2 regions of the Actimicrobium sp. CCI2.3 genome follow, and region 2 is predicted to be linked to the other one. Evidence: riboswitches for the same ligand, from Rfam matches in the RefSeq annotation. Region 2 holds a riboswitch; the other holds the start of a gene.
What was found. A riboswitch is a leader RNA that binds a small molecule or an ion and turns the genes downstream of it on or off. The one in region 2 is predicted to bind thiamine pyrophosphate.
Positions count from the first base shown of each region.

Region 1: it holds a riboswitch for thiamine pyrophosphate, as region 2 does, so the genes downstream of both, QN370_RS04080 (TonB-dependent siderophore receptor) here and thiC (phosphomethylpyrimidine synthase ThiC) in region 2, are expected to answer to the same signal.

Region 1 covers NZ_JASJWR010000004.1:157,318-172,448, forward strand. The annotation lists gene QN370_RS04040 (transglutaminase family protein) at 1-361, opposite strand, end outside; gene QN370_RS04045 (circularly permuted type 2 ATP-grasp protein) at 358-2,874, opposite strand; gene QN370_RS04050 (transglutaminase family protein) at 3,095-3,961, shown strand; gene QN370_RS04055 (DUF1631 family protein) at 3,934-6,036, opposite strand; gene pnuC (nicotinamide riboside transporter PnuC) at 6,216-6,800, shown strand; gene QN370_RS04065 (ATP-binding protein) at 6,800-7,318, shown strand; gene QN370_RS04070 (putative bifunctional diguanylate cyclase/phosphodiesterase) at 7,550-9,385, shown strand; gene QN370_RS04075 (Fic family protein) at 9,452-10,822, opposite strand; gene QN370_RS04080 (TonB-dependent siderophore receptor) at 11,086-13,194, opposite strand; TPP riboswitch at 13,250-13,357, opposite strand; gene QN370_RS04085 (PAS domain S-box protein) at 13,568-15,049, shown strand; gene QN370_RS04090 (response regulator) at 15,053-15,131, shown strand, end outside.
Region 2 covers NZ_JASJWR010000005.1:52,814-67,944, forward strand. The annotation lists gene QN370_RS04450 (hydroxymethylpyrimidine/phosphomethylpyrimidine kinase) at 1-675, opposite strand, end outside; gene QN370_RS04455 (thiazole synthase) at 672-1,469, opposite strand; gene QN370_RS04460 (2OG-Fe(II) oxygenase) at 1,538-2,383, opposite strand; gene thiS (sulfur carrier protein ThiS) at 2,656-2,859, opposite strand; gene thiC (phosphomethylpyrimidine synthase ThiC) at 2,871-4,811, opposite strand; TPP riboswitch at 4,858-4,962, opposite strand; gene QN370_RS04475 (glycosyltransferase family 32 protein) at 5,265-6,053, opposite strand; gene QN370_RS04480 (glycosyltransferase family 2 protein) at 6,145-7,098, opposite strand; gene QN370_RS04485 (valine--tRNA ligase) at 7,220-10,033, shown strand; gene QN370_RS04490 (DUF2147 domain-containing protein) at 10,058-10,501, shown strand; gene waaF (lipopolysaccharide heptosyltransferase II) at 10,954-11,988, opposite strand; gene msbA (lipid A export permease/ATP-binding protein MsbA) at 12,059-13,795, opposite strand; gene QN370_RS04505 (glycosyltransferase family 2 protein) at 13,958-14,773, shown strand; gene QN370_RS04510 (TetR family transcriptional regulator) at 14,770-15,131, opposite strand, start outside.

The sequences.
Region 1 (15,131 bases), on a different contig from region 2:
AGGCGTAGGGCTCCAGCGTGGTGGCGTCGAGCGTGCTGCGCAAACGCGCGCGCTGGTCTTCCCAGGCCGGTGAGTCGATCAGCCGCGAGCGGTCCGGTCGCGGCTGTATCGTGACGAGCGAATCCGACACAACGGTCAGTTCCGGATGGGGTGTTGATAGCGTTAGCAAGCGCGTGGCGTTACCAAAATAATCGACCCGATTGGACCAGTCCTGCGGTTTCGGCGTGATGCTCAGCTCGTGCGACTCGGTGGTCTGGTAGGCAAACGAGCGCGGCGTCATGTGCAGGAATTGCTGCGACAGCGTGACATCGCGATGGTAGGTGGTGACGGTTTCATGCAGAACGCGGTAGCGGATGCTCATGGTACGAATGTGCCTCGGTTGACTTCGCCGGTGTAACTGAAAAATTGCAGGCCGATCTGATCGGACAGCGCGATGCTGGCCGCATTGAGCTTGGCCAGCAGCGTCAGCAGTGGCTCGCTGCCAAAGCGCAGATCGCGGTCAGTCCGGATGGCCTGCAGTTCGACTAGCAGCGGGATGAACAGTTCGGCACCGCAGGGGCCATGGCTGGTGGCTAGCTTGTCAAGATACCTGATCAGGCCTTGCAGCTGGAACATGACCGAACGCGGGTTGCTTTCGTCAAGTACCAGCAGGTCCAGCAACGGCAGGATTTCGGGCTGGGCCACATAGCGCGAGCGGTAGGTGACGATGCTGTCGGCGACTTCCAGCAGCCAGTCGAGGCTGCTGTCGGGCGGCATATTGATGCCGTGCTGAAGCACCGTGCTCAGAAATTGCAGGCGTTCGAGGCGACGGCCGATCGACATGAAGCGCCAGCCGTCGTCGCGTGTCATGCCGTCGAGCGCAAAACCCGACAGGGTCATCAGCGAGACGGTGGCGCTGTCAAGCCGGGCGATGGCACCGGCCAGACTGAGTGGCTGACCCAGCCCGCTGTTTTGCTGCACGACCTGGTTGAGGGTGCGCCAGTTGTCCAGCGAAAGCCGTTCGCGCAGGTGACTGGCAACTTGATACAGCTGCTGAAAATTATTGGTCAGACCCGCACCGCTGCGGGTGACCAGTGACTGCAGCAATTCGGTCTCGATGTCGGCATCGTCTTGCAGGTCATCATTGAGCAGACCGAAATACTGGCACAGGTCCTGTACCGTCTGCCATTCGCCACCGCGGTATTCGGGCGAGACGCTGAGCAGGAAATCGAGCGCACTGCGCAGCAGTCGGGTAGTGTTGTCGCAGCGCTCGATCAGCCGGCCGAACCAGAACAGGTTTTCGACCACGCGGCTTGACAGGTGCGTGTCGCCACGCACCAGTTCATGCGCAGCAGTCGATGTGGGCAACAGGCTGAGCTGGTTGACCCGGCCGCGTGCCTGCACCCAGGTATCCTTGCTGGCACCACCGCGCTGCATGGTGATGACGCGTCCGTCCGCGCCGGTCGCGACCCGGGTCAGGCCACCCGGCATGACGATGTAGCCTTCCGGTGTCGCGCAGACAAAAACCCGCAAGCCAACCGCCGATGCGCTCAAGCCCGGGTCGGGATTGTCGCGCCAGACCGGTGCCTGGGAAATGTTGACCAATTCCTGTGCGACGTAATTGTGTGGCTGGGCGCGCATGGCAGCAATCAGTTCGGCCCGGGCGACGTCACTCAGACCTTCGCCAAATACCGGCTCCTGGCGTAGTTGCGGGAAAGCTGGCTTGACGATCAGATGGTCGAGCTGATCGATCGCTTGCTTGAGGGCTGCCGGTTCGCCGCACCACCAGGTGCCGACCGAAGGCATCTTTAATTCTTCGCCGAGCAGGCGGCGTGCAATGGCGGGCAGATAGCCGAGCAGGGCACCGGACTCAAGCAGGTTCGAGCCCAGTCCGTTGGCCAGCAGCACGGTGCCGCGGCGTGCCGCTTCGGTCAGGCCGGCGACACCCAGCGCCGAGTCGGAGCGCAATTCCAGCGGGTCGCAAAATTCGTCATCGACGCGGCGCAGGATCACGTGCACGCGGCGCGGACCGGCCAGTGTCTTGAGCCAGACCAGTCCGTTACGCACTGTCAGGTCACCGCCTTCGACCAGCGGAAAACCGAGGTAGCGGGCGAGATAGGTCTGTTCGTAATAGGTTTCGTTGTACGCGCCGGGTGTCAGCAACACGATCAGCGGTTGCTCGCTATCGCGCAGCGGCGGGCTGTCGTCGTTGCCATCGCCACGGTTGGCGGCACAGATGCGACCCCAATGCGTCAGGCTATCGCGCAGGCGGGCAAAAAAGCTGGCCAGATGTTCCACCTTCAGATCACGAAACAGCTCCGGGAAGGCGCGCGAAATAACGATCCGGTTTTCCAGTGCATAGCCGGCACCGGACGGTGACTGGGTGCGGTCAGCGACGACCCACCAGCGGCCGTCGGGTGCGCGTGCAAGGTCGACCGCGTACAGGTGCAACGAGATATCGTCGCTCTGGCGGATACCGTGGCACGGCCGCAGGAAGCCGGCGTTACCATGGATCAGTCCGGCGGGCAGCAAGCCTTCTTTGAGCAGCGTCTGTTCGCCATACACATCGCCAAGGATGCGGTTGAGCAGGGTGGCGCGCTGGATGACGGCTGCTTCGATCTCGGCCCATTCCTGTTGCGGCAGGATGAAGGGCAGCACGCTCAGATCCCAGGGCCGCGCAATGCCTTTCGGGTCAGCATAAATATTGTAGGTAACGCCGTTTTCACGTACCTGGCGTTGCAGTGATTCGATGCGATGACGCATCTGTTCAGGCTGTTCGCGGCCGAGGAAATCGAGGAGCCGGCGCCAGTGCGGGCGCGGCTTGCCGTCGGTTTCAAACATTTCATCGTAGCGCTGTTGCGCTGCCGGATACCCGTCAAGCAGGGAGTTAGTCATAGTAATGTGGTCAGTTGCCAATCCAGGTCGTGCAGGAAAGCAGAGTAAATGGTGTGGTCAGTCGAGGTGGCTGACTACGGCGAATCGGAATCTATCATACCCGTCGCGGTGAATAAGTTCGATAACGAACACATTGCCCGCAGGGTGTGCCGGATACTTGATAGACTGCGTGCCTCCGCGTGCATGGCGCCACTCCCCACTTTTTTCGAAGCTACCCGCAATGATCCGGCTGAATTTTTCCATCGAACTGAATTACGATATTTACGATCGTGCGAGTGATTTCATTTTTAATATTCACGCCGCGACGACGGCGCACCAGCAGGTCGTGCGCGAGCAATTGCATGTCAGCCAGGATGTGCGATCCAGTATGTTCACGATGCCGGAAACCGGCTCACGCTACTTGCGCCTGCAAGCACACAACGGTCCTTTATGCCTACGTTACGAGGCCACCGTCGAACTCAACCATCACGTCGAAGCACCCGCCAACCTGCAGGAAATGGCGATCGATGAAGTGCCACCGCACGCGCTCACCTATATTTATCCCAGTCGTTACTGCCAGGCTGATCGCCTGCACAACCTGAGCAGCCGGGAATTTGGTGGCTGGCCACGCGGCTATCAGCGTGTGCTGGCGATTCAGCAATGGATTCGTCAACGCATGGTTTTCCAGTCGGGCAGTACCAACGCCAGTACGTCCGCACTCGATACGCTGCTTGAACAGGTGGGTGTCTGCCGTGACTATGCCCACCTGATGATTGCGCTGTGCCGTGCCGTCAACATGCCGGCGCGCTTCGTGACCGGAATCGATTACGGCGTTGACCAGAGCATGCGGCCGCTCGATTTTCATGCGTATGTGGAAGTGATGCTGAGCGGGCGCTGGTACCTGTTCGATCCGAGCGGCGTCTCGCCACCGATGGGTCTGGTTCGCATCGGTACCGGACGCGATGCGGTGGACGTTCCGTTTGCGACCGTGTTCGGTGCAGTCAGTCCGGCGTTACCTCTGATCCGGATCAATGCCGTTGAGGACGCGGCCCAAGGTTTGATCATGCCATTTCATACGGATCAGGCACTGTCTTCGGCGATGGTCTGATCGCTGGTATCGAGCGCACGCACCAGGGCACGTTCGACCACGTTGTCTTGCGCCAGAATGCGCACGCGACTTTCGCGAAACTGGCGAGCCAGTTCATCGGCGGGCATTGAAAACGCTTCTTCGCGCTGGCCGTTGGTAAAAATATAGAGCGTGCGTAGCGGGCTGACCCAGGCCAGTCTGACTTGCCGCGCTTCACCGGATGCCTGTTCAAAAGCCAGCCACGTGCCGCGATGCAACTGTTCGACCGTGACCATAAACTGATCCGCAGGTGCCTCCTCGGGTTCGCGCGCTTGCAGGTCAAGACGGCGCTCGGCTGCCTTGCGGGCGACTTCGACGGCGATCTCGACTTGCCGCTCGGGTGACAGGTCGATCGGTGCGCGCACGATCGACGCGTGGCATTCGGCCAGATCGGCAAAAAAACGCAATCGGTCAGCATCATTCCATTTGATGACCGTGAGCCATTTGTTGAGCATCGCCAGAATCATTGGCAGGCGCGCAATGAGTTCACGACGGTGCTCGGCGGTCAGCTTGGGCTTGATACTCCACAGTAAATCGTCCATGGTCCGGATCGCGTTGGTGAGGACCTCAGGCCTTTCATCGCTGATACTGTGGGCCAGCGTCAACACGGTGACCCAGCGACTTTCCAGAAACGCTTCGACAAAGGCACTGACTTCGCCAGTACGGATACGTACGGCCACATCGTTGCGCGCCGAACGACCTGCCGTGCGAATTTTTTCCACTTTCAGCGCTTGCGTGATCGGCGTCGCGAGAGCGCTGGCGGCGGCATTTTCCTCGCTGCGGATATACGATTCCAGCTCATCCAGCGCGGCGGCAAAGTGCTGGCGCTGGTCGCTACCGTCGTCCTGGCGGACTCGCTCTATCCCTTGTTTCATCGTACGGTACAACGGGTCGTCAGTTCCCTTGTTGCGATCCCAGTCGATACCGGACCGCGCCATCAGGTCGATCAGCTTGCGGGCCGGATGGCTCTCGCTATAAAAAAATTCCTGATCGATCAGTGCGGCCTTGAGTACCGGAATCTGCAAAAAACCGATCAACTCCTTGACCTCTTGCGGGATGTGCGGGTCCTGAAATACCGCATCAAAGACTTGCGACAGCAAGTCGATGGTCGCTTCGTCGACCCGACTCAACGACCCTTCGGGCATGCCGGAACGAAGGCGCGACAGCTGGTTGATTGCCGGTGAGTCGACTGGCAGCGTATCGACACGACCAAGCAAGCCCGAGCCGGAACCTGAACCCGAACTACCGCGCGCTGGCATGTCGGTCTGGGCCGACGCCTCGAAACGCTGGCGCAATTGCTCGCGCAATGCCTGCTGACTGGCTTCCCGGGTTGCGGCGCTGAGATTGCCGCTGGATTTATGGATGCGGTAGGTGCTGATCAGTTCCGGCAAGATGCCATGAGCAATCAAGTCGTCATTGATCGCCTGATAGACCGGACCAAGCGCCAGGAACACGGTCGGTCGTAACAGCGGCAAGAGCAGGGCGTGGGCATCGACGTCCGGCGTGAAAGCGCACCAGGCCGTCTGTATCGCAGCAAGAAACACTTCGGGACGGAACGGGTTTTGAGTGACGTTGAGGGTGTCGCGCTGCAGCAGGTTGGCGAGTCGGCTGTTGAGGGCTGCCAACTGGTCGGCCTGTTCGATGTCGAACAGATGGGCACTGGAACCCATCTGGACCCGGTTGTCCATCTCGGCAAACGGCACCAGTGTCAGATCGCCGGAGCGCCGTGATGCAGGTCGCTGTGCACCGTGTTCCAGTAACTCGATTTCGCGGGCAAGCGCCTGGTCCAGTTTTTCGGTTGCGAGCAACAGAAATGGATAGCCGTGGTTTTTCAGCAAATTCCCGAGGTTGAAACTCAGGTTGGCCTCTTTGGCATCACCGCTGCCCTCGGAGAGTTGCAGTAGCGCTGCCGAGAGCCGTGTCGAAAAATCGCCAAACTGGGTATCAACCTGTTGCAGCGCAATGCGTGTCAATTCCTTGAGCACGTCGCTTCGTCGCCGCCGAAATTGCGGGGCAGGCTTAGGGATATCCTGGTCAGGTGGGGAAATCATCGTCATGCAATTCCGGCAGGCCGTGCATGCTTCAGTCGGTTATAACGCAACCGCACGAATTCATTATGCATTACTCCCTCCAGTATTGCCATGTAGAAATAATTGACGGTGTCAATCCCGCATGTGGCCCGCTGTCCTTGCTGGCTGTTGCACTATACTCGCGGGTTTTCGATGAGGCGCTTTGCATGAATGATCCCGTCCAGTTATTCGATCTCACCACGGCACCACTGGAATTGGTTTCGTTTGTCCTGGCACTGATCACCGTCTCGTTGAGTATTCGCCAGAGTCACTGGAGCTGGTTGTTCTCGATGATTTCATCGGCGACGTATGCGGTCGTATTCTTCGAGGCAAAACTTTACGGCGACAGCGGTTTGCAACTCGTCTTCATCGCTCTGTCAATGTGGGGTTGGTACCAGTGGCTGCATGGCAGCAGCACGCATTCGGTACTGGCCGTGAGTCGACTGACGCGGCGCGGCTGGCTGCTCTCGGGAGTCGCGTGGCTAGCCGGATTGGTGGTGCTGTCCGTGTTTCTGCAACGCTACACCGATACCGATGTCCCGCATGCGGACGGGTTGCTGACCGCCGGCAGTCTGCTTGGGCAGTGGCTGCTGTCACGCAAGAAGCTGGAAAACTGGCTGGTCTGGATTGTTGTCGATGCGCTGTACGTCGGTCTGTATCTCTACAAGGGACTGACGCTGACTGCGTTCCTGTACGGCGTGTTCGTGTTGATGGCGTTGGCTGGCTGGCGTGCGTGGCGCAAGTTAGCGTGATGAACAGAACGGTCGCCATTCTCGGTGCCGAGTCCACCGGCAAGTCCACGCTGGCGGAGGCGCTCGCCACCCAGTACGGGTCCGTCTGGGTGCCGGAATACTTGCGCGAATTTGTCGACGTGCATCAGGCAACCCCGCGCGAGGAGCAGCAACTCGGCATCGCACTGACGCAGATCGAGCGCGAAGAGGATGCCGCCCGACGCAGCGACGGCTGGATATTCTGCGACACGACGCCAGTGATGACGGCGCTCTACAGCGCGTTTTATTTCGGTCGCGTTGATGCGGCATTGGCCGCAGTGGCCGCAAACCGCCGGTATGCGCTCACCCTGGTAACCGCGCCCGATACGCCGTGGGTCGCCGATGGCTTGCAACGCGAATCGGCCAGCGTGCGGATGACGGTGCATGCCCGTCTGATTGCCCTGCTTGAACTTCATGGCTGCGACTATCAGTTGCTTACTGGTACTTTATCTGAGCGCTTGCGGCAAGCTGCCAAGGTCTTGTCATCCTGTCCTGCATAACGACACATGGCCCCGCCACTGGTCGGGCATGGCACATGGGGTCATTTTCCATGTTGATGCGCAATGTTGTCTTATGGAACAGACCTCACGAAAAATTCAAAATCATTCATTTTAGTTTGCGACTAATTGTGACTTTGAGTTATCTTGGTCGCACCGCGTCTAGTCTTTAAGGCAACTCAGTCCGCACAAGCCAGACGATGGAAAAACCATCAACCGGGAAAGGGAACAAGAATGATCAAGGCTATCGACACGTCTTGCGTTACCGTTCTCTCCCCCATCAACCTGAGCATTGCTCACATCGGCGATCATTTCGGATTTTCGGTTGCGGTGTTCGATCCGTATTTGCATTTGCGTTACATCAACGGAACAGCGTTACGTGCGTTTCACCTGACGTCGGCACATACCGACTTGCACCTCAGTGTATTGCCCCTGCCGCGCGGCCTCAATGACTTGGCCGTCGTCTTCCATGCCGTGATGACCCATGGCGGCGTCGAGGTGCTATCGCTGCTCATCGATGGGAAGCGTTGCCGCGCCGAGGTCACCGCGCTGCGCGGTCCGCAGGGTGAAAATCAGGGGATCATGCTGGTCGTGTTCGATGGTCTCCGGACCATGCCGCCGGATCAGCCTAACGCAACGGAGCTTGTCCGGAATAACGATGCCGACGAGGCCGGCGATGTCGCTAGTAACCTTGAACTCCAGCGCATCGAATTTCTCGCCACGCATGATGATCTGACTGGATTACCCAATCGGAATTTGCTGGGCGACCGGCTCAAACATGCGATTTCACAAGCCCGACGCACCAAGCAAAAAGTTGCCGTGCTCTTCATCGACCTGGATAATTTCAAGGAAATCAACGACACCTATGGCCACGCGATCGGCGATCGTGTTCTCAAGCAAGCGGCAGCGCGGTTATTGCGTTGCGTCCGTGATGCCGACACCCTGTCGCGCATGGGTGGTGACGAGTTCATTGCGGTTCTTGAAAACGTTTCTCTACAAGACATCATTCGCGTTGCCAACCGGATCGTCACGTCGATGGCAACCGCGTTTTCGATCAATAACAGCAAGCTGAACCTCAGCGCCAGCGTCGGCATCGCCGTCTTTCCCGAGGATGGCAATGACAGTGCCACGTTGCTCGGCGTCGCCGATAGCGCGATGTATCTGGCCAAGCAGTACGGGCGCAATCAGTATCAGTTTTTCGCCAGCGAAAAAAAAGCACAAGCACTCCAGCGCAGCCAGCTGGAAACCGATTTGCGTGCCGCCGTCACGGCCGGTCATTTGCGCGTGGCATACCAACCCAAGGTCGATCTTGCCAGTGGCCGCATCGTCGGCGCGGAGGCCCTGGTACGCTGGAGCGATTTCATTCTGGGCGAGGTGCCTCCTTCCTGCTTTCTGCCGATTGCCGAAAGTAGCGGATTGATGGTCACCATCGGCACCCAGGTATTCGAGCAGGTACTGGCCCAGATTGCGCGCTGGCGCGAAGGCGGCATGGTAGTGCCGTGCATCGCGATCAATGTCTCGGTCCACCAATTGCGTGACGTCAATTTTGTGACCAAGATCACGGCCATGATCACGAATGCGAAAGTGCCGGCAAACAGCATCAGCATCGACCTGACCGAAAACGCGCTGATGGATCGCATCGATCAGGTGCTGGAGCATTTGCTGCAACTCGAAAAAATCGGCGTCCACTTCAGTATTGACGATTTTGGTACCGGCTATTCGTCGCTCGCCTACCTGCGCAAGTTACCGATCCACGAATTGAAAGTTGACCGCAGTTTTATTGGCGGCATTGCCAATGAGTCGAACTTGCGCTCGGTGACGCGCGCCGCCATCGAGATGGGACACGCGCTTGGTGTGCATGTCGTAGCGGTTGGCGTGGAGACGGCCGAACAGCTGGAATTACTCCGCGATGACGGCTGTGACGGCGCGCAGGGATTCCTGTTTTACGAGCCACTCGCACCAAACGAATTCGTGCTCGCGCTGGAGGGTAATTCCGGCAGCACGGCGGCGACGGGAACCATCGCCGGACCCGGTGATTATGGCAGGTCAGCACCGTTTATTTTTCAGTAGAAAGTGATGACGAGATCGTAAAAAAACGGTCCGCATCGCTAGCCAAGGCTTAACCGGCAGGCCCGTTTACCTGGGCCGTCCCGCATCAATCCATCGCTGCGTCATGCCTCGCGCAAGGTTATATCGTGCACAATTGTATTGTTCAAGCTGGTCCAGTTCAGTATTGGCAATAGCGCGCAATGCCGTCAGGTCTGCCGCGTCGACGGGCACCTCCGAGACCGCGTCGTTTAACGTTTTGCCGTAGAAGACGACAAACTGCATGAGCTCATTCAAGGTTTTCCGGTACCGCGCTCGAAGCGGGTCAGGTACGGACAAAGAGGCTCGCAGTACGCTGTACTTTTGAATCGAGCGCCGATAGATAAATTCAAACAGTTCTACCGCTGCAGTAACGTTGCGCTGCTCGTAGACACCCATCATCGCTGTCGCATAGTCCGTGCGCTCAACGTCCAGAAAGGACAACGGGGCGCAGTTGTAAAGCAGCAGTGGCATGTTGGCGCTCAGGCGGCTTGTGCGCTTGTTGCCATCGGCAAATGGCTGAAGGTACGCGACGTTGACCCATAAAAAGAAGGCGGCCTCCACAGGGTTCCGAATTTGATGGGCCTTCTCGATGATGTCCTTCAGCGTAACTTCCAGCAGCGTAGGGATGTTGCTCGGGGAATAGACCGAACCATCAATATTCACAATACGCCGGCGGATACTTCCAATGTCTCGTGCGTCTTTCAACAGATCCTGCATCAGTTTGGCCTGCAGGTCGACGAGGACGGGCAGGGTGATGCCCTCTGTCGGGACGGCCTCGACCATGAATTCGATGGCGTTCTTGTGGTTGAGCAGCATCAAGGTGTCTTCGTCCATGGGGCCGGTGCCTTCCCCGAGTTCAAACAACTCCTTGGTGTCGAGCAAGCTCTTATTGTTGCCCTCCAGGCGTGACGACGACCAGGACAAATCAATGAGTAACTGCTCCAGAACCTCGCGGGCATAGGTTCCCGCAGGATGCTGGTCCAGGCTACGACCGGCGCTGTACAGTTCAGTAGCCAACTGCAGAGGAAGTAAGCTGGATTGGTTCGGGATGTAATCGGATACGAAGGTTCGGTCATAGCCTACTGGAGTACGCGTTCCCAGCGGCGCACGCAGTGATTCAACCAGCGGCAGGGAAGCCCGCGACCACTGGAACAGACTTGCCTCTGTCGGGATAGAGCCGTACGGAATAGAAGCTGCCAGCGCAATCTGGGCTGCTTCGGACGCCACGTAGCGCGTTGACCGTCCATCTCCCTGCTTGTCCAAAAAGCCGGCGGCTACAAGGTCTCGCACTGCCCGATTGATGGTGGTCCGGGAGACGTGGAGAACTTGTTCTAATGCATTAGGACTTGTGGGTCCCCCGACCGCAAGGACATGGCGGAGCAGTGCTTCATCGCGTGCTGAAAAGGGGGAGATAGTCATCGAACGGAAAGCCTCTCAATCGTGTCATTTGACGAGATTATAGCGAGAATCTCGTCATGGTGACGAGATTACAGGCTAATCTCGTCACGAAGAGCGAATTCATGACGAGATTTTCGAGGCGATCAGGCGCTGATGTTGCGAGAAACTTGGTTCGTTTTCCAAACAAGAGACCGGACAGCCATAACAACTGCCGCTTGAAAATTTCAACACACCAACTGAACGCCTGAACCGCATCGGCACGCTTTTTTTACGCAGTGTATCGGTCAGAAATCGAGCTGCGCCGATAGTTTGAACGTGCGAGGTGCACCCGCCAGCAAATAGCCGCCCAGCGCCGTCGAGGCATCGCGCCAGTAGAACTTGTCGAGCACATTATCGACATTGGCCCGCAGCGTGGTGGCGATCCCATTGACCGTGGTCACATAGCGTGCCCCGAGATCGACTACGTGGTAAGACGGAATCGTCGCGCGCACCACGCTGTCAGGGCTGAATATCTTGTCGCTGGAATAGACCCATGCGCCATTCAATTTCAGGCCCGCCAGTTGCGGCACCGCGTAATCGAGCGTCACGCCGGACTTGAAGGCAGGCACATTCGTGACACGCTGGTTGTCTTGCACCGCGTCTCCCGTATTGCGCTGACGTGCCTGCAACGCCATGGTGGTGAGACCTAGTGTCAGGTCGCGCGACAGCTTGCCCTGCGCCGCCAGTTCCAGGCCGCGATGGACTGCATCGCCGTTGCGGACATAGTCATAGTTGGCATTGGTGTATTCCAGCGGTTTGCTGATCTGGAACAACGCAGCCGTCATTTGCCAGTTCGGTACCAGCGACGTCTTGATGCCGATTTCCTGCTGACGCGAGGTGCCCGGATCAAGCAACTGATTCACATTGGTGGTGCCGAACGGGGCGATGCCGCCGTGCTCCAGCCCCTGCGAATAGCTGCCATACACACTCAGGCTCGCCAACGGGCTGTAGACCAGTGCGATTGAAGGCAGCACATAGCTGCGATTGAAGGTGCTGCCAAGCTGGACCCGTTCCAGTTCGGCGCGGCGCAAGCCGGCATGCAGCTGGACTTGTTCGGTCAGGCTGATGATGTCCTGCACGAAGACCGCCTGCTCGTTACCTTTGCGTTGCACGGACACCGGTCCGGTAGTCAGCGGTGAGGGTGACACGACCATTGATTGATAGATGTTGCTGGTGCCGCGATAGTCATACACGAAGTCGCCGTATTCATCCCGCCGGCGCAATGTGTCGACGCCCATCGTCAGCTGGTGGCGCAGGTTGCCGGTGGCGAATTTTCCTTGCACCATCGCCTGAGTTGATAGCAGGGTTTTGACTTCGCCAGTGCTCTGATAATCGTAGACGTCATAGTCGCCATTGGCACAGAATCCAGCAGCAAAACCGCAACCGAACGGGAACGCCGCGAAGTCGTCGCGCTTGAGGCGGTACCTGTTGGCGGCGACCGTCGTGCTCCAGTCGGCATTCCATTGATAGGCAAAACGCAGGCCGATATTACTGCTGTCGGTCACCACCGGCTTGCTCCACGGCTGGTCATTGAGCAGCGTGCGGGCCGACACGCCGACCGGCAAGCTGGTGCCACCGATGAGCTGGTAACCGGGCGCGGTGATCTGCGATTTGTGCTGGTTATCGAGATCAATCTGCAGCAATGCCTTCGGCGAAATCTGCCAGTCAAACGCGCCGGAGATGAACTGACGCTGACCATCGGCACCCTTGACATACGAGCGCAATTGCTCGGCTGCGGCATTGATCCGGTAGCCGAAACGGCGGTCCTCGAAACGTCCACCGAGGTCGACCGAGCCGAGCACAGTGCCGCGTTCGCTGACTTCAAACAGGATGGAACGTAACGGCGTGGCAGTAGGGCGCTTGGTCACAAAATCGATCAGGCCACCCGGTGTCGAGACGCCGCCCTGCAAACCGCTCAAGCCTTTCAGGATATCGATGCGCTCCTTGTTTTCAAGCGGGATCGAGGCGTCCGAGGCGATCGGCAAGCCATCCTTGCGATAGCTCGATGCATTGTCTAGCGGGAAGCCGCGCAACGAAAACTGTTCGGCATAACCGACCGCGTTATAGGCTTCATTGAGGCTGGCATCGAGCTTGATGACATCGGCGATGCGACGAATGCGCCAGTCCTGCAACTGCTCCTGACCAATCACGCTAATGGCGGCGGGTGTCTGCATCAGCGGCGCATTGCCGAAGCCGCCAATGGCTGACGCGTTATCGCGTTTCGGTGTCGTATCGGTGACGACCACTTGCGGCAGCACTTGCTCGCTGGTTTGCGCATGCGCCATGGTGATGCTGGCGATGGCCTGTGCCATCAGGAAGGAAATACGTGTCAGGGGAAAAGTCGGTGCCGGCATAGTGTGCTCTGTCAGGTGTGAAAACACTGGAGCCAATGCAGGAGCAATCAAAGAGGTCAGGTACTTTGCGCTTCCCTACGCTGGCATGATCCAGATCAGGTTCGAAGGGTCAATCTCACCCGTTGACGTTGTAGCTCGTCGCACGGGACCCCTAGCGCAGCGGATGGTAGCACAGTGTCAACGGCGTTCGTGACTGCCTGTTCATTAAGCAAAATGAGCGCATTTCAAGAGTGACCGAAGATCACCTTTTCGATACCGCAACTCGCTCTATACTCTGGGCGTTGATGAGGACTGGGTCGGTTCCTTGCCTTGATGGCAGGGTGGCTCGGTAACAGGGCAGTTCCGATCGGGTGTCTTGGGAGCGAACAAGCGCATGGCTACAGATTTCGACAGGATGGCCCGCGAAGAAGCACCGGACGCGGTCATCATCACTTCGCTGCAGGGCGTGGTGCAGCACTGGTCGCCCGGTGCGCAGGTCATGTTTGGCTTCACCAGTGTTGAGGCGATCGGGCACTCCTTGCAAGACCTGATTGTGCCCGCTGACCAGGTCGAGGAACAATCCCAGATACGCCAGCTCATCGCCACCAGCGGCAGCAGCAGCCATGAATCGCTGCGCCATAAAAAAGACCGGTCGTTGATGTATGTCGACGTGACCGGCAAGGCGGTGCGCAATGCGCAGGGCTTTTGCGAATTCATCCTCTTCTGCAAGAAAGACATCACGCTCCTCAAAGTGCACCGCGACGCCAAATCGCTGGATGCCCGCTTTGGCAGTCTGCTGGAATCGACCCCTGACGGGATTGTCCTGGTCAATGCCATCGGCCGCATCGTGCTGGCCAATACCGAGGCCGAGCGCCTGTTCGGTTATCGCGCCAAAGAACTCTGTGGCGAATTGATCGAATGCCTGCTGCCACCGCGCTTCCCCGATGTTCATACCCGCCATAGTTCGCATTACATGCACCTGCCGCGTTCGCGGGCAATGGGAGCGGAGTTGGAGCTGTTCGGCTTGCGCAAGGACGGTACGGAATTCCCGGTCGAGATCAGTCTGAGCCGGCTGGAAACCAGTGAAGGGATGATGGTCATGAGCGCCATTCGTGACGGCAGTGCGCGCAAGAAGATCGAACTGGCACTGCAAGAAAAAAACGCCGAGCTGGAAAATGCCAATCTGGCCAAGGATAACTTCCTCGCTGGCATGTCACATGAATTGCGTACGCCGCTCAATGCCATCATCGGTTTTACCGGCACCTTGCTCATGCGCTTGCCGGGTCCGCTGACAGTTGACCAGGACAAGCAGCTCAACACGATCCAGATCAGCGCGCGCCATTTGCTCTCGCTCATCAATGGCTTGCTTGACCTGGCGCAGATCGAGTCGGGCAAGGTCGAGCTGGCATCGGAAACAATTCATTGCCAGCACATCCTCAGCGAACTGGCCGAAACGCTGGGTCCGCTGGCGACCTGCAAGGGACTCGCATTCCGGTGCGAGGTACCCACCGCAGAACTGACCGTGCAAACCGACGGCCGTGCGCTGTGCCAGATTCTGATCAACCTGATCAACAACGCGATCAAATTTACCGAGACCGGCGAGGTCGTGATCAGCCTGTCTGCACGCACGACCGGGCAGCAACACTGGATCGATTTTTGCGTTGTCGATAGCGGGGTTGGCATCCGTCCGGCCGAGCAAGCCAAACTGTTTCAGGCGTTTTCGCAGATTGATGCCGGTTCTACCCGGCGTTTTGAAGGCACCGGCCTGGGCCTGTACCTGAGCCAGAAACTGACCGGACTCCTTGGTGGCGAATTGCGTGTCGCCAGTCGGTTCGGCATCGGCAGTACGTTCACGTTGTCCTTGCAGGCGGCCTGAGCGATGCCCGCGCGCATCCTGATCATCGAAGACAATCCCGCCAACATGGCATTGATGGGATATCTGCTGCAGGCGTACGGCC
Region 2 (15,131 bases):
CGGCAAGCCGCAGGCCAGTGCACCGGCAATCGCCCCGGCGAGCGTGCAGCCGCTGCCATGGAATTCGCCCGGCAAACGCGGCCAGCTCCAGCTGCGGCTGGCACCGTCGGTGTACCAGCGATTGACCACCTGCGCATCCGTACCGTGACCACCTTTGAGCAGCACATGGCGGCAACCCAGTTGTAGCAAGGTATCCACCTGTTGCTCGGCACGCCGGTCGCCGGCGCAGAGGATGGCGGCTTCAGGCAAATTGGGGGTAAGTAGCGTTGCCAGCGGAATCAGTTCTGCCAGCATCAGGGCCGCATTGTCGGTCGTCAGGGGATCGCCGTGACCGCTGGACAGGACCGGGTCAAGTACCACGGGCAAATCCGGATTGCGCGCACGCAGCGATCGAATCACCTCGACGATGACCGCGGCATTGGCAAGGTTGCCGATCACGCCGATCTTGACGGCGGCAATATCGATCTTGTCGATCAGCGCCTGCGCCTGTTGCTGCAGCCAGCGCGCCGGCACCGGATAGACTGCGTGCACGCGGTCGTTGTCCTGCACTGTCAGCGCGGTAATCAGCGCCAGCGCATGCGCTCCTATCGCGCCGACGCTGCCGATGTCGGCCTGGATACCGGCACCCCCGCTGGGATCCGAACCGGCAAAGACCAGCACGCAAGGTCGTGTCATGCGGGTCGGCCTTGCATGGGCGACGACGGCGAAGCGACAAAGCGTTTCGGCATGCGGCCTGCCAGATACGCGTGACGGCCAGCCTGAATTGCCAGTCGCATCGCGTGCGCCATGCGCACCGGGTCGCGCGCACCGGCAATCGCCGAATTCATCAGTACGCCATCGCAACCGAGCTCCATCGCAATCGCGGCGTCCGAAGCAGTTCCGACGCCGGCATCGACAAGCACTGGCACCGTGGCCTGCTCGATGATCAGCGACAAATTCCAGGGATTGAGAATGCCCATGCCGGAGCCAATCAGCGACGCCAGCGGCATCACTGCAACACAACCAATCTGTTCCAGCAATTTGGCCTGGATCGGATCATCGCTGCAATAGACCATCACGTCGAAACCGTCGCGCACCAGCGTCTCGGCCGCTTTCAGGGTTTCGGGCATGTTGGGGAACAGCGTCTTGTCGTCGCCTAATACTTCAAGTTTGACCAGCGTGCGTCCATTCAGCAATTCCCGCGCGAGCTGCAATGTGTAGACCGCATCGGCGGCGTTGTAGCATCCGGCGGTGTTGGGCAGGATCGTGTAGTGCGATGGCGGCAGCACATCCAGCAGATTGGGTGCATTCGGATCCTGGCCGATATTGACGCGACGGATCGCTACGGTAATGATTTCTGCGCCACTGGCTTCGGTGGCATCGCGGGTCTGGTCTAGATCGCGGTATTTTCCGCTACCGACCAGAAGGCGAGACCGGTACGTGGTGCCGGCGATAAGGAGGGGCGTGTCGTGATAGGCGTCAGCAGTCATGGAATGGATTCAAAAACAGTTCGGTTAAGGCAAAACGGGTACGGCGTCATCGTACCCTTCTGCGCGTTTCAATACGGCTTTTCTCGCAGCCATTTGTTGGCAATAATTTTGGTCCCTTTTACAACGGGCAACCCGGCGTGCAAGGTTTTTTGTTCGGGCGAGCCGTCCGGCGTCGTGTTGCAAAAAAACAGGGCACCTCCTTTTTGCGGAAAGACATCCAGTCCGATGGACGGGAACGAGGTCGCACCGCCCTCCTCCACATCGGTCAGATACAGAATGATGGTACCGAGCCGCTGTCCACTTTTTTCCAGATGTTTAGCCGCCCCCGGAAGGGCAGGATCGAACCAGTCGAAATGCGGACGGTATTCATTGCCCGCCTGGTACTTTTGCAATTGCAACGGCTCGCCATGATCAACCGGCCAGCCCGACAACGCCGCCAGCCTTGCATCGATGCGCGACATCAGCGCGGTCTCATCGCGCTGAATCGATGCGGATTCACTGGTACGACTTACATCGAACCGAGGGACGCCCGAACCATTATCTATCGTGGTCGAGCGCGCAAAACGTGTCCGGGTCATGGCGGCGATCGCATCGCACTCCTTGTCGCTAAGCACATTGCCCAACACGACAACGCGCGGAATAAATAACGACACCAGCACATCAACCACCCGATCTGGCAAAACAATCTTGTTTGTCGCCGTATCAATCCCGGGAAGCCTGGTCACAGCGACCAGGCCGGGGTGACGCTGCCGATGCGCATCGGCCAGCGCGTATTGCGCCAGCGTCCGATCAAACGGACCATCGCGCTCCATGATCGTCACCATCGCCGTCGAGTCGCAGCCATTGGCCAGATTCTCGACGACCCATTTTTGCCAGCTCACAGGCAGACTTTGCAACGCATTTTTTTGCATCATGATCCTTTCTTGCGCAGGATTGGACAGCAACACAGGCACCACCAGGACACCTGCAAAGAGGCCACAAACGCAGCGGCCTCACTGTCTATGAGGAAAACACAAGAAAAGTTCACCCGTCAAATTAATCGTAGAAAATCAATTGGGGTCAGAGTCAATTTGATAATTCTCAAATAGGGTCAGAGTCAATTTAAAAATAAATTGGGGTCAGAGTTAATTTGATTTTTATCAAATAGGGTCAGAGTCCATTTAAAAAGTGCTTCATTGACGCGTCCTCATCCCCCGCCAATCGCTCGCACCACGTCGACCTTATCCTGCGACATCAACGGTCGCAGCGACCACAAATCGCGCGGGACGATTTCGCGATTGACTGCCACGGCCAGCGACTGATTTGCCAGCGCCAGCGCATCCATCAAATCCTGCAGATGCTGGCCCGGCGCGATCCGGTGCGGCGCGCCGTTCAATTGGATCTCGATCATGGTGCCCGCCATCACTGCTTGCGATAGAGCTCTGCACCGCTTTTGACGAACTCGATCGCCTTGACTTCCATGCCCTGCTTCAAGGCAGCGATGTCGCTGATGCCTTGCTTCGCGGCGTAATCACGCACCTCCTGCGTGATCTTCATCGAGCAAAAATGCGGTCCGCACATCGAGCAGAAATGCGCGACCTTGGCCGAATCCTTGGGCAAGGTTTCATCATGGAATTCGCGCGCCTTGTCGGGATCGAGCCCGATATTGAACTGGTCATCCCAGCGAAACTCGAAGCGCGCTTTGGAAAGGGCGTTGTCGCGGATCTGCGCACTCGGATGCCCTTTGGCGAGGTCGGCGGCGTGAGCGGCGATCTTGTAGGTGATGATGCCGTCCTTGACATCCTGCTTGTTCGGCAAACCGAGATGTTCTTTCGGCGTCACGTAGCACAGCATCGCCGTGCCGTACCAGCCGATCTGCGCGGCACCGATACCGGACGTGATGTGATCGTAGCCCGGTGCGATGTCAGTGGTCAGCGGTCCGAGCGTGTAGAACGGCGCTTCATGGCACTGCTCCAATTGCAGGTCCATGTTCTCCTTGATCAAGTGCATCGGCACGTGACCCGGACCTTCGATCATCACTTGCACGTCATGCTGCCAGGCGATTTGGGTGAGTTCGCCAAGGGTCTTGAGTTCGGCCAGCTGCGCTTCATCGTTGGCATCGAAAATCGAGCCGGGACGCAAGCCATCACCCAGGCTGAACGACACGTCGTAGGCTTTCATGATCTCGCAGATGTCGTTGAAGTGCGTGTACAAAAACGATTCTTCGTGATGCGCCAGACACCATTTGGCCATGATCGAGCCACCGCGCGAAACGATGCCAGTCAGCCGCTTGGCCGTCATCGGCACGTAGCGCAGCAACACACCCGCATGGATCGTGAAGTAGTCGACACCCTGCTCGGCCTGCTCGATCAGCGTATCGCGGAAGATTTCCCAGGTCAGGTCTTCGGCCTTGCCGTTGACCTTTTCGAGTGCCTGGTATAGCGGCACGGTACCGATCGGCACCGGTGAATTGCGCACAATCCATTCGCGGGTTTCGTGGATGTGCTTGCCGGTCGAGAGGTCCATCACGTTATCGCCACCCCAGCGGATCGCCCAGGTCATTTTTTCGACCTCTTCGCCGATCGATGACGTCACCGCGGAGTTGCCGATATTGGCGTTGATCTTCACCAGGAAATTACGGCCGATGATCATCGGTTCGATTTCAGGATGGTTGATGTTGGCGGGAATGATGGCGCGGCCACGGGCGATTTCGGAGCGGACAAATTCGGGCGTGATCTCGGCGGGGATCGAGGCACCGAACGATTGGCCCGGATGCTGGCGACCCATCAGTTCGGCCAACCGGTTGCCCATCGGACCGGACTCTTTGAGCTCGTCGAGGTACTCGCGCCTGCGCATGTTTTCGCGGATGGAAACATATTCCATTTCGGGCGTGATGATGCCCTGACGCGCGTAGTGCATCTGGCTGACGTTTTTGCCAGCCAGTGCGCGGCGCGGCGTGCGCTTGAGGTTGAAGCGCAGCTCGGCCAGCGTCGGGTCATTGAGCCTTTCGATGCCATAGGCTGACGACGGACCGGCGAGTTCTTCGGTGTCATTGCGCTCGAGAATCCATGGCAAACGAAGTGTCGAGAGACCGCTGCGAATATCGATGACGGCGTCCGGATCGGTGTACGGTCCGGACGTATCGTAGACATAGATCGCCGGATTTTTCTCTGCGCCGAACGATGCGGCGGTATCGGACTGGACGATCTTGCGCATCGGCACGCGCAAGTCGGGACGCGAACCTTGCACGTAAAACTTGCTGGAATTGGGTAGTGGCTGGACGGCGGCTTCGTCGACGATGGCCGTGCTGGCGTCGAACTTGGCATTGACGCTGGTTTTGATGAAGGGAGCTTTGTCGTTCATGGTGTTCCTTTGCTTGAGCGAAAAAGCGAAGGAATGGCGGAACGTGGTGTGTGTTCCGTAGCTTCCCTTCGCTGGCATTATCCAGATCAGGTTCAAGGGTATTTCTCACCCGAGCGCGAATGGATTGCGCTCAGGACCCCTAGCTTGGTGTTGATGTGTTGCTACCGTGTGATACGGCGTGGCTGGATTCTACCTGCAAAATCAGACCTTAACCATCCGCTGCGAAATCATTCTTGTTTGATTACGCCTTTCAAGCAAGTCAACTGCCATCGTTGAGATTTACTTTACCTGCCATGACGGATAAACATTATCGCCCACTCGCTCATTTCATGTCCCTTTTCCAATTATTCAAAATAACCGGCATTACAATAGCCGCCATTTTAAATAAAACCAGTCAGAATTGAAGCATAAGCATTCCTTTACCAACCGTACTGATTACCCATAAAGATATTTCTACTGCCCTATAATTATTGGTTCTATTTGGTAACGATAATCCGCATCTCCAAATAACTCATTATGGGACTGCCACGTTTTTTCAAAAATGCTGTAGACGAGACCGAGTTCGAACTGGCTATCGACAAGTCGATATGGAAATTTCTCAAGTAGTGGCCAGATAGCCAAGGTGTAGGGAATACCACTGGCAAGTCGCATTACGCCATGAAATCCGACCCCATTGGTACTGCTCTTGTATTGGTCAATATTCGATATGACGCGCTCAATCACCGCTCTCAAAAATGGATGACCGGGTTCGGCAATAATATGCCACTGCTGAAATTCTCCTGCACCAGTAAAACTTATTTCACCGTGCATTCCCCAGTCATGAAATTTTTCTCCTTGTTTGTTTCTCCAGTGAGAAAGCAAATAATGATCGTCGCTTTTTACGATATCATTCAATGGTACGCTGAGCGTACTTTTTATATCCAGATAAACGCCACCGCACTGGTACATCATCAAATAACGAAATAAATCCGCCTTGACAGCGCCATATTTCGGGCTAATGCGCAAAAAATAACTCAACATTCGCTCACCATAATGCATGAGGATAAAATCAACCATCCGGTCCATGTCGTATAGCCGATGCTCCCATTCCGGATTCATTATTTGCAAACGTGCCGTGTTATTTTTAAGATTTTCCGGCATGGCATTTTTTGAAAAATAGATTTGATGAATAATTTTTGGAATAACTTTTCCGGCAGGTAAGAGGAGTACCCAATTATATGATGCGGCATCTTTCGAAACCATAATTTTATCCTTTAATTGGGCTGCCAATTAGCAAGAAATAAAAATTAACTCCCCTTTTTACCTGCCAAATACAGATTTTTTATGAACGGCCTCACAGCACTTTACTAATAGTATTTAAATAGTTATCTTTATGAAAATTACATTCGGAAGATTTATTATTTTCTGCGAATACATCAAAAGACAATAACTTTCCTTTTTTTATCAATTCCTTTGCATCTGATTCAGAAATTAAAAATCGACGATAAAAATCACTCGCCATTTTCCAATCACCAGATTGCTTTGCATAACGGTAGATATCACGACTTAAAACTAAAAATGTCCCGTTCATAGGCCGCTGCAAATCATCACGCCAGAAAGAGGGAAAATCACCCAGTTCAGCGCATTTTTTCAGCCAATCATTATACGTAGCACTCATATAATGAAGAATACAGATTCCCTCTTCAAGTATCACCTCACCATCCATTACTTTAAATTCATGAGGACCTTTCGGGCATATGCACTTCTCGACTCGTACGGCAGACTTTCCATTCATATAACCCAGAAATAAACAATCCTTATCAACTGGAGGGGCATCATCCGGCATCCTGAAGTCCTGATTTTTCTTGAATAATTTCTGCTCCTTGAACAGATTTTTAGCTTCATAGGTACTGACCGCCTCATGATTAATGAATCGGACACAGCTAACCTTTGAATCGACCTGATAAAAATATTTTTTCAGATTCTGTTCCGGCGAATAAATCAACTCGTCGGAATCAATGTGAATCAACCAGTCAATCCCATCGATCACGCACTTCGTCAATGCATGCAGTACGTTCTTGCATTGGCGCTGCATCACACCAGATGGCCCCGAAAAATCGCTCTTCCGTGCACCCGTCGAAGTGCACACCGCGGGATCGGCCGGGACCGCCGAAAAATCGGCTTCGGTCGGACTATCCAGGTAGATATACAACCGATCGACCAGTTGGCAATGGTGATGAACCCAGGTAGTAAAAGACGGACTCGGGTTACGTACAGTGCAAACAATGGCAATGGTTGGCGGCGTCATTGCGGTGCTCCTTCACGTAGGATTGCAAGGGATTACGGACCGTTTTTTGCCGCCTGTGACAATGGGTTCAGGGGCATCGCTGCTTTATAATGCGGGCTCAGTTCACCCTCAGAGAATTTTCATGGAATTAGCCAAGTCGTTCGAGCCCGCCGAAATTGAAAAGCACTGGCGTACCACGTGGGAAGAGCGCGGTTATTACGGTGCCACCCTCGACGCAGACAAACCCGCCTTCAGCATTCAATTGCCGCCACCGAACGTCACCGGCACGCTGCACATGGGTCACGCTTTCAATCAAACCATCATGGATGGCCTGACCCGTTTTCATAGGATGAGTGGTTTTAATACCCTTTGGGTTCCCGGCACCGACCACGCTGGTATCGCCACACAGATCGTCGTCGAACGCCAACTCGATGCCCAAAAACTCTCACGCCATGACCTCGGCCGCGAAAAATTCGTCGAGAAAGTCTGGGAGTGGAAAGAACAATCCGGCTCGACCATCACCGGGCAGATGCGCCGGATGGGTGCCTCGACCGACTGGAACCGCGAATACTTCACGATGGACCCGAAACTCTCGGGCACCGTCACTGAAGTGTTCGTACGGCTGTTCGAGCAGGGCCTGATCTATCGCGGCAAGCGACTGGTGCACTGGGATCCGGTACTGGGGACGGCGGTATCAGACCTCGAAGTCGTGTCGGAGGAAGAAGACGGTTTCATGTGGCATATCCGTTATCCGCTGGCTGATGGCAGCGGGCATTTGACGGTGGCGACGACGCGTCCCGAAACCCTGCTCGGCGACAGCGCCGTCGCGGTCGATCCAACCGATGTGCGCTATGCGCACCTGATCGGCAAAATGCTTACGCTGCCGCTGTGCGATCGCGAGATTCCGATCATCGCCGACAGCTATGTCGACAAGGAATTCGGCACCGGTTGCGTGAAGATCACGCCGGCGCATGACAACAACGACTATGCCGTGGGTCAGCGCCATCAACTGGCGATGATTAACATCTTCACGCTGGACGCAAAGATCAACGAGAACAGCCCGGCCAAATATCAGGGCATGGACCGCTTCGTGGCACGCAAGGAAATCGTGGCTGACCTTGATGCGCAAGGATTGCTCGATAGTGTCAAGCCGCACAAGCTGATGGTGCCGCGCGGCGACCGTACCGGCGTGGTGATCGAGCCAATGCTGACCGATCAATGGTTCGTGGCGATGTCGAAGCCGGCACCGGAAGGCACGCATTTTCCGGGCAAATCGATCGCCGAAGTCGCGCTGGAGAAAGTCGCCAGCGGCGAAGTGAAGATGATTCCCGAGAACTGGACCAGCACCTATAACCAGTGGCTCAACAATATCCAGGACTGGTGTATTTCGCGTCAGCTCTGGTGGGGCCATCAAATCCCGGCCTGGTATGACGAGGACGGCAAGATCTATGTCGCCCGCACCGAAGCCGAGGCGCAGGCACAAGCGCCAGGCAAGACGCTGCGCCGTGATGCCGATGTACTCGACACCTGGTTTTCGTCGGCGCTGGTGCCGTTCTCGACACTGGGCTGGCCAGAAGAAACGCCCGACTACAAGATGTTCCTGCCCTCGACGGTACTGGTGACCGGCTTTGACATTATCTTTTTCTGGGTTGCGCGAATGGTGATGATGACCACGCACTTCACTGGCAAGGTGCCATTTGACACGGTCTACGTGCATGGTCTGGTGCGCGATGGCAGTGGCCAGAAAATGTCCAAGTCGAAGGGCAATACGCTGGACCCGATCGACCTGATTGATGGCATAGCCCTCGACGCACTGGTCGCCAAGCGCACCACGGGCCTGATGAATCCGCGTGACGCAACCAAGATCGAAAAAGCTACCCGCAAGGAATTCCCGGATGGCATTCCGGCTTTCGGCACCGATGCGCTGCGCTTCACGATGGCCAGTTATGCCTCGCTCGGTCGCAACATCAACTTTGATCTGGCGCGCTGCGAGGGCTATCGCAACTTCGGCAACAAACTGTGGAATGCCACGCGCTTCGTGCTGATGAATACGGTCGACAAGGATTGTGGCGTCGAAGAACGCGATGACCCCGACTACCTCGAGTTTTCACAAGCGGATCGCTGGATCGTGTCGCAACTGCAGCGCACCGAAGCCGACGTCGCCAAGGGTTTTGCCGACTACCGCTTCGACAATATCGCGTCGTCGATCTACAAGTTCATCTGGGACGAGTACTGCGACTGGTACCTTGAACTGGCCAAGGTGCAGATTCAGCACGGCAATGACGCGCAACAGCGCGGCACCCGTCGCACGCTGTTGAAGGTACTCGAAACCACGCTGCGCCTGGCCCATCCGATCATCCCGTTCATCACCGAAGAACTGTGGCAAACCGTTGCGCCGCTGTCGGGCAAGGTGCTCGACCCGGCCGGTGATTCGATCATGATGCAGGCCTATCCGGTCGCAGCGCCAGACAAGATCGACGAAGCCGCCGAAGGCTGGATGTCGCAACTCAAGACGATGACCGATGCCTGCCGCAACCTGCGCGGCGAGATGCAGTTGTCCCCTGCGGTACGGGTGCCGCTGATCTTGGAGACCGCTGCCGGTGCCGAGGCGGCACAACTGCAATCGTTCGCACCCTTCCTGCAGGCGCTGGCCAAACTGTCGGAGGTGCAGGTGGTTGATGCGCTGCCGGAATCACCGGCACCGGTATCCATCGTTGGCAATGCGCGGATGATGCTCAAGGTTGAAATCGATGTGGCGGCCGAACGCGAGCGTCTGCTCAAGGAAATTACTCGTCTCGAAGGCGAGATCACCAAGGGCCATGCCAAACTGGGCAACGAAGCCTTTGTGGCGCGGGCACCGGCAGCGGTCGTGCAAGGCGAACAGGACCGACTGGCTGGCTTCATCAGCACGCTGGAAAAACTCCGTGAACAGTTTGCCAAATTGCCGGTAACCTGAGTGCTCCACCACAAGGAGACACGCATGTTCAAGACAAAAAACCTGGCGGCACTGACCGTCGGACTGTTGCTGGCTGCTGGCGCACTAGCCCAGAGTTCGCCGGTCGGACTCTGGAAAAGCATCGACGACGGCAATGGCAAACCGAAAGCGCTGATCCGCATCAGCGACAGCAACGGCGAACTGAAAGGCAAGATCGAAAAAATCTTCCCGTCGACCGACGACAACAATCCGAACTGCGACAAATGCGAAGGCGCCAACAAGGGCCAACCCATCCTTGGCATGACAATCATCAACGGCATGCGCGCCGAAGGCAGCGAATTCAGCGGCGGCACCATTCTTGATCCGGGCAATGGCAAGGTCTACAAGAGCAAGATGACACTCAGCGACGAAGGCAAAAAACTCAATGTGCGCGGGTACATCGGCATGCCGCTGCTGGGGCGCACGCAGGTGTGGTTGCGGGAGGAGTGATTCGGGGGGATGTTCGGGGCAAGCGGTTGAGGTTGATGTTGATGTTGATGTTGATGTTGATGTTGATGTTGATGTTGACGTGGCAGTTGACGTTGACCTGTTCCGCATTGAGACAGCTGCCAAAAACGGTAGTCAGGCAAGGGATAAGAGGGGCGCATGTCTGAGCGAAGCGAGTTTGCGACCCTCCCCTTGCCTGACTACCGTTTTTGGGAACCCGAAGGGCAGCAGTCTCGCGGTCGCCTTTTTCTTGGTTACTTCTTTTTGGCGAAGCAAAAAGAAGTGACCGGCTGCCGGGCCGCCCCCGGCTTGGTCGTGGCGGAGCACATACAGAATCATCAACCGCAGTCAGCGCATTCGGTGCAATGCCCTTCGGTTATTGCACCCTACGTCCTGGCGGAGCGCCTAAAATTTCAACATCCGACGGCCATGACGGAGCGGCCGCACGGCGCGTCTTACGCCGCCACCGCTGCCCCATCCATCTCCCGCAACGCCTCCAACACCACCTCCGCAGAAATATCCTTCATGCACCGATGATGCCCCAGCGGACATTCCCGCTGCTTGCAAGGCGCGCACTCCAGCGCCAGATAAATCGTACGAACCACATCGGCGAACGGCGGCGCATGGGCCGGGTCCGTCGGTCCGTACAGCGCCACAATCTTGCGGTTGAGTGCCGAGGCAATATGCAGCAAGCCAGAGTCGTTGCTGATCACCGCATCGGCCTTCGCGATCAAGGCAATCGCCTCCTCCAGCGCGGTGCTGCCGGCCAGATTGGTGACGAACGGCGCGATGGTCGTGATCGCATCACCGACCGCACGATCTTTTTCCGAACCGAGAATGACGACCTGCACATCAGGAATGGCCTGCTGCAGCATCACGGCCAGCTCGGCAAAATGCGTGATCGGCCAGCGCTTGGCCGAACCGAATTCGGCTCCCGGCGCAAACACCACCAGTGGTCTTGCGGCATCCAGTTTCGCCGCTTGTACCACCGCGGCCACTCGCGCTGTATCCACAGTGAGCTTCGGCCGTGGCAATTCGGACGGCTGCGGGACCGATGGTGCCGGCGAGTTGGCTAATGCCGCATAAAACGCCACCATCGGTCGCGGCAGCTGCTTGTCGTCACGATGCAGCATGTTGAGCAATCCGTAGCGCGATTCACCGACATAGCCGATCCGCTGCGCGATGCCAGACAGCCACGGGATCAGTGCGAACTTGAACGTATTGGGCAGCACGTAAGCCGCGGCGTAATCGCGCTCACGCAGTTGGCGCGCACAACGCCAGCGTTCGCGTAGCTGCAGCGCACCGTGCCGAAAAGAGGTGTCGATCACGCTATCAACTTCCGCCATCGCACGCCATACCGGCGCGACCCAGGCCGGGGCCAGCACATCGATGGGCCGTTCCGGATGGGCCAGCTTGAGCAGTGTGAGCAGCGGCTGCGCCATCACGGCGTCGCCGATCCAGTTGGGGGAAATAATCAGCGTGCGGGTCACTTGCGCGCCGCGCAAGCTGAAACCAAACCAGTGGCGGCACAACTAAATAAGGTCGGTCTTTGCAGGTTTTTCAAGCGACTTCCTTTTCAAACTGCAAATGGTGCAGGCTAGCGTAGACGCCATCGCGCGCCAGAAGTTCGGCGTGCGTACCTAATTCGACAATATGACCGCTGACCAGCACGACGATGCGGTCAGCCCGTTCGATGGTCGACAGCCGATGCGCAATGACCAGCGTGGTGCGATTCTGCATCAGGTCGACCAGGGCCGACTGGACGGCGCGTTCGGATTCGTTATCGAGCGCCGAGGTCGCTTCGTCGAGGATCAGGATCGGGGCGTCCTTGTAGATCGCGCGGGCAATTGCCATGCGCTGGCGCTGGCCACCGGACAAACGACTGCCGTTGTCGCCTATCGGCGTATCGAAGCCCTTCGGCAACGCTGCAATCATCTCGGTCAGATGGGCTGCACTGGCCGCCGCTTCAACGCGTTCGCGATCAGGTGCCGGATCACCGTAGGCGATATTGGCCGCTACCGTATCGTCAAACAGCACGACATTCTGGCTGACCATCGCCATCTGCGAGCGCAGGCTATGCAGCGACAGGCTTTCGAGCGGTGCGCCATCGAGCAGGATCTGGCCCGATTGCGGGGTATGGAAACCCGGCACCAGATTGACCAGTGTCGATTTGCCGCCACCCGAGATACCGACGAAAGCAATTGTTTCGCCGGGATGAATGGTCAGCTGGATGTTGGCCAGCGCCGGCAACGTCTGCTCGGGATAGGCAAAGCAGACATCCTTAAATTCAATGTGACCAACCGAACGACCAACCAGCGCGACGCCGCTGGTGCGCTCAGGCGGCGTGTCGATCAGCGCGAAGACCGCTTCGGCAGCAGCGATGCCGCGTTGCAGCGGACCGTTGACTTCGGCCAGATGCTTGAGCGGCGTGAGCAGCATCAGCATGGCGGTGATGAACGACACGAAACCACCGGCGGTAATCTGGTTCTGGCCGGACTGCAACAGCGCAATCACGATCACCACCGAAACCGCGCACGACGCCATGACCTGCGTGATCGGCACGGTCGCGGCGAAGGTACTGGCCATGCGCATCGAATAATTGCGCAGCTTGATGGCGCGCTGCTCGAAGCGGTTTTTTTCATAGTCATGACCACCAAAAATCTTGATGACCTGCTGGGCGCGGGTGGTTTCTTCGATGACCTGGGTCAGCTCGGCATTGACGTCGAGGAAGTCGCGCGTGAGCTTGCGCAGCCGCTTGCCGGTCAGGCGCACGACGATGGCCATCAGCGGCAGCAACACCAGCGCAACGATGGTCAGACGCCAGTTCAGCCACAGCAAAAATGCCAGCAACACCATCACGGTCAGGCTGTCGCGGATCAGCGATGTGAAGACTTTGGTCACCATTTCGATGATTTGCTGGACCTCGAACATCATCGAGTTGATGACCCGACCGACTGAGGTGCGCTCATAGAATTGCGCCGGCACATCGAGCAGGCGGCTAAACATCTGGCGTCGCAGGATGTTGAGCAGATGGGTCGAGACCCAGGTCATCATGTAGGTGGTCAGGAAAGTCGAAATACCGCGCAGTACGAACATGCCGATCACGGCGACAGGAACCGTCCACAACGGGATGGTCGACTTGCCGACGAAGCCATTGTCGAGCAGGGTTTTCATGACAGCCGGGAACATCGGTTCGGTCGACGCGGTCACGGCCATACCCAGGAAAGCCAGCCCGAGGCGGCCTCTGAATGGTTTGAGCATGCGCGCCAGGCGCAGCAGGTGAGGTGAAAATTTCATCGGGGACTTTGCAAAATGAGCTGGCAGGAATGGCCGGCGAAAGCGTTTACAATCCGTCGGACCGGTTGCCGCCGTGGCAGCACGCCGGGATGTGTCCTGATAGCCATTACTGGCACCGGACAACCACTCTGCGCAGAAATGTGCGATCCCACTTTAGGCGTTATGAAACTCTCTGTCATTGTCATCACAAAAAATGAGGCACGCAATATCGGCGCCTGCATGGACAGCGTCGGATTTGCAAACCAGTGGATTATAGTGGATTCAGGTAGCACGGACGGCACTGTCGGCCTGGCCCGCACCGCGGGTGCCAGTGTCATCGAGACCACCGACTGGCCCGGTTTCGGTCCACAAAAAAATCGCGCCCTGGCCGCCGCCGAAGGGGACTGGATTCTGTCGCTGGATGCCGACGAGCGTATCACGCCGGCGCTGCGCGACGAAATATTGGCCATCATCGCCGCCCCGCAACACGATGCGTACGCGCTGCCGAGACTGTCCAGTTTCTGTGGTCAGTTCATCCGCCACTCGGGCTGGTACCCGGATCACGTGGTGCGGTTATGGCGACGTGGCAGCGGGCGCTTTTCGGATAGCCTGGTACATGAACGGGTACTGGTCAACGGCGGCAAGATCGGTTACCTGCACAATCCGATCATCCATTACAGCTACCGTGACGACGGCGATTTCTTGCGCAAGCTCGAACACTACTCGGAGCTCGGTGCACGCCAGGCCTTTGCTGCCGGCAAACGCGGCACGCTGCGCAAGGCCTTCGCCCACGCGCTATCAGCATTTTTGCGCTCATTTGTATTCAAACGCGGTTTTCTTGATGGCCGTGCGGGACTCATTGTTGCACTGTGCGCGGCCGAAACCACCTATCACAAGTATTTCAAGCTGATGCTGCTGACCCAGTATGAAAACGGTTCCGTGCGCGATGCCGACGTCTTTGAACGCGCCAGCACGCCACCGCCGCCATCAGAGGATTAAACAGTCCGCAGCGATGGCGCGCAGCGCAACATCTCAAAGCAGGCATCCACCAGCCGTCCTACCTGACCACCAAGATCAAAACTCTGCGGCGAAAACAGCCAGTTATTGATCAGGCCATCGAGCATCGCATGCAGGCTGACGGTGGCCAGATGGGTATCAAGACTTTCCGGCAACTGACCTTGCACGCAGGCCAGCTTCAACAAGCGTTCGATATTGTGCATGCAGTCATCGAAGCCTTCGTGCTGGCGCACCCGGATCGGGTCATCCACATGGACCAGCTCGCACTTGTGAAAGATCACTTCGAATACCCGCCGCGTCTGCGGATTGTGAACGATGTCATTGATCGCAAACACGATAC